Regions from separate parts of the Cellulomonas sp. Y8 genome, predicted to be linked through region 1. Evidence: predicted binding sites of a transcription regulator. Region 1 holds the regulator's gene; each other region holds the start of a gene.

Region 1 (2,262 bases):
TGACCGGCGAGCTCACCATCAACGGCGTGACCAAGACGGTCGAGCTGGCCACCGAGTTCGGCGGCGCCGCCACCGACCCGTTCGGCAACCAGCGCGCGGGCTTCTCCGCCTCGGTGACCATCTCCCGCAAGGAGTTCGGCATCACCTGGAACGCGGCCCTCGAGGCCGGCGGCGTCCTGGTGTCCGACAAGGTCGTCATCAACCTCGAGGTCTCGGCCATCAAGCAGGCCTGAGCCTCCGCACGACCCGCCGCCCCCGGCCGCGCCCCGCGCGCACGCCGGGGGCGGCGCACGTGAGGGCCCGGTCGACCGCGCACCCCTGCCGCGGTCGACCGGGCCCTCTCGTGCGTCCCGCGTCGACCGGGTAGCCGACGCGTCGACCGAGTACCCGCCGACTACTCGCTCGACGCGTCGGCTGCTCGCTCGGCGGGCCCTGGCGCGGGCGCGGTCAGTCGGCGGCGGGGGACCGGCTCGGGCTCGGCGACCACGGCCGGCGCGGCCGCGGCGCCCGAGCGCTGGCGCGCGTGGAAGCCCAGGATCTGCAGCTCCGACCCGAGGTCGACCTCGCGGACGTCCACCCCGTCGGGCACCCGCACCGTGCGCGGCGCGAAGTTCAGCACCCCGGTCACGCCCGCGGCGACCAGCCGGTCCGTGGTGGGCTGCGCGGCGGACGCCGGCGTCGCGACGATCGCCACGCTCGCCTCCTGCTCCTCGACCGCCCGCTCCAGGCCGTCGACGTGCTGCACGACGTGCCCGCCGACCTCGGTGCCGACCAGCTCCGGGTCGGTGTCGAACAGGCCGACCAGCACGAACCCGCGGTCCGCGAAGCCCGAGTAGGTCGCGAGGGCGTGCCCCAGGTTGCCGATGCCGACGATGACGACGCGGCGCTCCTCGGTCATGCCGAGCGCCTGCGCGATCTGCCGGCGCAGGTGGTCGACCTCGTACCCGACGCCGCGGCGGCCGCCCGCGCCCAGGTACGACAGGTCCTTGCGGAGCTGCGCGGGGGACGCGCCGACGAGCTCGGCGAGCTGGTCGGACGACGTGGTGGTCACGCCCTCCGACGCGAGGCCGCCGAGGGAGCGCAGGTATCCCGGCAGGCGGGCGACGGTGGTCGGCGGCAGGGCTCGCACGGCGACAGCCTAGGCCTGCGGGGCCGCCGCGAGGGCGTCGACGAGCCGGTGGCGGTCGATCTGCCAGTAGCCGACCCGCGCACCGTCGACCTCGACGACCGGCAGCAGCTCGCCGTAGGCCGTCGCGAGCGGTCGCCCGTCGCGGGCCGTGCCGCCCGCGTCGACGTCCACCTCGGCCCAGGACGCGCCGCGCTCGGCGGCCACCTCGGCCACGAGGTCGCGGGCGGCGTCGCACAGGTGGCACCCCGCGCGGGAGTAGAGGACGACGCGGGGCGGGGTCTCGGCTGGCGGGGTCTCGGCTGGCGGGGTCTCGGCTGGCGGGGTCGGCACGGCACGAGCCTAGGTCCGTGACTACAGTGGCGGCGTGCCCGAGCCCACCGAGCCCCTGACCGGCGCGCCCGCGCCGACGGCGCCGACGGGGCGCGTGGCCGCGTTCTTCGACGTGGACAACACGATCATCCGCGGCGCGAGCTCGTTCCACCTCGCCGTCGGCCTCTACCGCCGCGCCTTCTTCCAGCGCTCGGACATCGTCCGGTTCGCGGTGCACCAGATCCGCTACCTGACGTTCGGCGAGAACCGGCAGCAGATCGACGAGGTCCGCCAGCGCGCGCTCGAGATCATGCACGGCCGCTCGGTCGCCGAGGTCGTGGCGATCGCCGAGGACATCTACGACGAGGTGCTCGCGCTCCGGATCTTCCCGGGCACGCAGCGGCTGCTGGACCAGCACCTGCGCGCCGGGCACGAGGTCTGGCTGGTCACGGCCACCCCGGTCGAGATCGCCGACATCATCGCCCGCCGGCTCGGCGCGACCGGCGCCCTCGGCACGATCGCGGAGCACAAGGACGGCTTCTACACCGGCCGGCTCGTCGGGGACCTGCTGCACGGCCGCGCGAAGGCCGAGGCGGTCCGGGCGCTGGCCGAGCGCGAGGGCCTGGACCTGGAGCGGTCGTTCGCCTACGGCGACTCCACCAACGACGTGCCGATCCTGTCCGAGGTCGGCTTCCCGTGCGCCATCAACCCGGACGGCCGGCTGCGCAAGCACGCGGCCGAGGTCGGCTGGCCGATGCGCGAGTTCCGCGGTCGCCGCAACGCCACCCGCCGGGGGGTCGACGCGGCGACGGTCGCGGGCTCGG
Region 2 (2,262 bases), 720 kb from region 1:
TTGACGCGGTTGCCGTACTCCTCGGTGAGGGCGTCGTCCTGGGTGTGGATCGCGGCGGAGTGGCCGAGGCCGTCGAACTCGACCATCTGCTCGGCGAGCTGGATGCCCTGCTCGGTCGAGGTGGCGCGCAGCACGGCGAGCACCGGGCAGAGCTTCTCGCGGGTCAGCGGCTCGTTCGGGCCGACCGAGCCGACCTCGGCCAGGATGATCGAGGTATCGGCGGGGACGGTGAAGCCGGCCTGCTCGGCGATCCACTGCGGGGACTTGCCGACGACGGTCGGGTTGAGCTTGGCGTCGCCGCAGTTCTTGCCCTTGGCCTCGACCCCGAAGATGAACTTCTCGAGGAGCGCCTTCTCCTTCTTGGTGGCGCGGTACGCGTGCAGCACGGCGAACTCGGCCAGCGCGGCGTCGTAGATCTCGTCGTCCAGGATGACGGCCTGCTCGGAGGCGCAGATCATGCCGTTGTCGAAGGACTTGGACAGCACCACGTCGTTGACGGCCCGCTTGAGCTTGGCGGTCTTCTCGATGTAGGCGGGGACGTTGCCGGCGCCGACGCCGAGGGCCGGCTTGCCGCAGGAGTACGCGGCCCGGACCATCGCGTTGCCGCCGGTCGCGAGGATCGTCGAGACGCCCGGGTGGTTCATCAGCAGGCCGGTGGCCTCCATCGACGGGGTCTCGACCCACTGGATGCAGTGCTCGGGGGCGCCGGCGGCGATCGCCGCGTCCCGCACGACGCGGGCGGCGGCCACGGAGGACTGCTGCGCGTTCGGGTGGAACGCGAAGATGATCGGGTTGCGGGTCTTCAGCGCGATGAGCGCCTTGAAGATCGCCGTCGACGTCGGGTTGGTCACCGGGGTCATGGCGCAGATGACGCCGACCGGCTCGGCGATCTCGGTGATGCCGTTGATCTCGTCGCGGGAGATGACGCCCACGGTCTTGAGCGCCGCCATCGAGTTGGTGACGTGCTCGCAGGCGAAGATGTTCTTGACGGCCTTGTCCTCGAAGACGCCGCGGCCGGTCTCCTCGACGGCCAGCTCGGCGAGCTGCCCGTGCTGGTCCAGCGCCGCGACGGCGGCCTTCTTGACCAGGCGGTCCACGTCCTCCTGGGTGAAGCGGGCGTACTCGGCCAGCGCCTTGGTCGCGCCGGCGACCAGCTGGTCGATGGCCGCGGCGGTGTCGGTGCTCGTCGTCGTGGTGGTCACGGGGACTCTCCCGAGGGTGGTGGGTTGGGGTGCGGAGGGCTCCGTCGACCTCACGACCAGAACGGTATCGAGAAAAGTTTCACAAAGTCTGGGACCGGAGTCCCGGGGACCTCGGTCCCGCCTCGGCGGGTGGGCCGCCGGTCGTGCGCGCGGCGCACGATATGTCGCGAAAATGCGCACAAAGGCGGATCTGGGATCGATTGCGTACATTTGCGTCGCTGGTCAGCGCATTGCTGACAGTGCGTCGAAATGTCGGTAACGTGCGGCGCACCGCGCGTCGGCCCCCGCCGTCCGCGACCACCGACCCGCGGCCGGACCCCCGGCCGGCCGCCGCCGAGGAGGCCCCCGTGCCCACGCTCCAGGACGTCGCCCAGGACCTGATGGACCTCGACGGCGCGATCGCCTTCGCGTTCGTCGACCACACGAACGGGCTCGTGCTCGCGTCCGCCACCTCCGTGCCGTACGACATCGAGCTCGCCGCGGCCGTCGCCACCGAGTTCGTCCGCGCCAAGCTGCGCGCAGTCGAGCAGATGGGTCGCGGCGGGGCGGTCGAGGACATCCTCGTCACGCTGGAGGACGAGCTGCACCTGACGCTGGTGTGCGACCACCCGCGCCTCCAGGGTGTGTTCGGCTACCTCGCCCTCGACCGCCGGCGCGGCAACCTCGCGCTCGCGCGGCGCACCCTGCGCTCGCTCGGCGGGTCCGTCGAGCTCTAGCCGGAGCGGGGACCCGGCGCCGGGCCGCGCCCCCGAATCGCGTTCGGGGGCGCGGAACGGCGATTGGGGTGGTGCCTCCCGGTGGCAGCGTCGCTCCCGTTCCACCGGACGACGAGGAGTGACGCATGATCAGCATGGAGGAAGCAACGGCCCAGGTGATGGCGCTGGACGGCGCGATCGCGCTCGCGGGCGTCGACTACACGAGCGGCATGACGATCATGTCGACCGTCGTGAAGCCGTTCGACATCGAGCTCGCCGCGGCCGTCGCCACCGAGGTGGTGCGCGCGCAGATGCGCGCGATCGACCAGCTGGGCGGCGGGCAGTCGATCGACGACATCCTCATC
Region 3 (2,262 bases), 1.5 Mb from region 1:
GATCGTGCACGTGATCACCGAGAAGGGCCGCGGGTACTCGCCGGCCGAGCAGGACGTCGCGGACCGGTTCCACGCGGTCGGCCAGATCCACCCCGAGACCGGGCTGCCGGTCGCGCCGTCCCGGTTCGGCTGGACGGGCGTGTTCGCGGACGAGATCGTCCGGATCGGCCGTCGCCGGCCCGACGTCGTGGCGATCACGGCGGCGATGCTGCAGCCGGTCGGGCTCGCGCCGTTCGCGGAGGCGTTCCCCGCCCGCACGTTCGACGTCGGGATCGCCGAGCAGCACGCCGTGACGACGGCCGCGGGCATGGCGTTCGCCGGGCTGCACCCGGTGGTCGCGGTGTACGCGACGTTCCTCAACCGTGCCTTCGACCAGGTGCTGATGGACGTGGGCCTGCACCGCGCCGGGGTGACGTTCGTGCTGGACCGGGCCGGGCTCACCGGCGACGACGGCGCGTCGCACAACGGCATGTGGGACATGGCGCTGCTCGGGGTCGTCCCGGGCCTGCGGCTGGCCGCGCCGCGCGACGAGGACACGCTGCGGGCGGCGCTGCGCGCGGCGGTCGACGTCGACGACGCGCCCACGGTGGTGCGGTACCCGAAGGGCGCGCTCACCGAGGCGCTGCCCGCGGTCGACGACGTCGACGGCGTGGACGTGCTCGCGCGGCACGGGGTCGCGGGAGCCGACGGCACCGCGCGCTCGGTGCTGGTGTGCGGTGTCGGCTCGATGGCCCGGACCGCCCTGGCGCTCGGCGAGCTGCTGGCGCAGCACGGCCTGCGGGTGACGGTCGTCGACCCGCGGTGGGTGCTGCCCGTGCCCGCGGCGCTCGTGAAGCTCGTGGGGGAGCACGACCACGCGGTGACCATCGAGGACGGCGTGCGCGAGGGCGGCGTCGGGTCGGCGCTCGGGCTGCGGGCGCGGGACGCGGGCATCGCGACGCCCGTGCAGGCGTTCGGGGTCCCGCGGCGGTACCTCGAGCACGCGAGCCGGGACGAGCTGCTGACCGGGCTCCGGCTGACCGCGCCGGACCTCGCGCGCGACGTGCTCGCGGCGCTCCGCACGACCGCCTGACGGGACCTGGGTCCGGGACGTGAGCACCGTCACGCGGCCCTTCCGCGCCCCTGACCCGGGCGGGGGACCTCGGTCCCAAGACATCCCATGACCTCGTGAATAGCGTCGCAAGTACGACGCACTCAGCGAGGGAGCTTCAGATGTCCACCACCGCAGTACCCACGACCGGGTCCGACGCCACCGCGCCGGCCTGGGACGGTTTCGTCACCGGACCCTGGTGTGACGGGATCGACGTCCGCGACTTCATCCAGCGCAACTACACGCCGTACACCGGCGAGGCCGACTTCCTCGCCGGCCCCACGGAGCGCACCACGGGCATCTGGGCGAAGCTCAGCGCGATGTTCCCCGAGGAGCGTGCCAAGGGCGTCTACGACATCGACAACCACACGCCGTCGACGATCACGTCGCACGGCGCGGGCTACATCGACCAGGCCAACGAGCTCATCGTCGGCCTGCAGACCGACGCCCCGCTCAAGCGCGCCATGTTCCCCAACGGCGGCTGGCGCATGGTCGAGAAGTCGCTCGAGACCTACGGCTACGACGTCGACCCCGACGTCGCCAAGACGTTCACCACGTACCGCAAGACGCACAACGACGGCGTCTTCGACGTGTACCCGCCGAACGTCCGCGCGGCCCGCTCGTCGCACATCATCACCGGCCTGCCGGACGCGTACGGCCGCGGCCGCATCATCGGCGACTACCGGCGGGTCGCGCTGTACGGCGTCGACGCCCTGATCGAGGCCAAGCGCGTCGAGCGCCACGAGCTCGACATGGAGCCGTCGGTCGAGGACGTCATCCGCGACCGCGAGGAGAACGCGGAGCAGATCCGCGCCCTCCAGGAGCTCAAGCGGATGGCCGCGACCTACGGGTACGACATCTCCCGCCCTGCCGCCACGGCGCGCGAGGCCGTGCAGTGGCTGTACTTCGCGTTCCTCGGCGCGGTGAAGGAGCAGAACGGCGCGGCGATGTCGCTGGGCCGCACCTCGACCTTCCTCGACGTGTACATCCAGCGCGAGCTCGCCTCGGGCGCGATCACCGAGGAGTTCGCCCAGGAGCTCATCGACGACTTCGTCATCAAGCTCCGCATCGTGCGCTTCCTGCGGACCACCGAGTACGACAACCTGTTCTCGGGCGACCCGACCTGGGTCACCGAGTCCATCGGCGGCATCGGCGAGGACGGCCGCTCGCTC

What was found. The regulator Rex, encoded in region 1, represses fermentation and respiration genes when NADH is low (regulators of the CRP and FNR family bind a similar motif). The targets are predictions, from matches to a motif close to CTTGTGAANNNNTTCACAAG.
Region 2: adhE (bifunctional acetaldehyde-CoA/alcohol dehydrogenase) is a predicted target of Rex. The motif match lies at 1,269-1,288, and genes of this name have one in related genera.
Region 3: pflB (formate C-acetyltransferase) is a predicted target of Rex. The motif match lies at 1,165-1,184, and genes of this name have one in related genera.

The regions. Positions count from the first base shown of each region.
Region 1 is NZ_CP041203.1:2,568,970-2,571,231, reverse strand. It holds gene FKM96_RS11690 (YceI family protein) at 1-233, shown strand, start outside; gene FKM96_RS11685 (redox-sensing transcriptional repressor Rex) at 395-1,129, opposite strand; gene FKM96_RS11680 (glutaredoxin family protein) at 1,139-1,459, opposite strand; gene FKM96_RS11675 (HAD family phosphatase) at 1,494-2,262, shown strand, end outside.
Region 2 is NZ_CP041203.1:3,288,822-3,291,083, forward strand. It holds gene adhE (bifunctional acetaldehyde-CoA/alcohol dehydrogenase) at 1-1,202, opposite strand, end outside; gene FKM96_RS14890 (hypothetical protein) at 1,550-1,918, shown strand; gene FKM96_RS14895 (hypothetical protein) at 2,044-2,262, shown strand, end outside.
Region 3 is NZ_CP041203.1:4,108,526-4,110,787, forward strand. It holds gene dxs (1-deoxy-D-xylulose-5-phosphate synthase) at 1-1,072, shown strand, start outside; gene pflB (formate C-acetyltransferase) at 1,213-2,262, shown strand, end outside.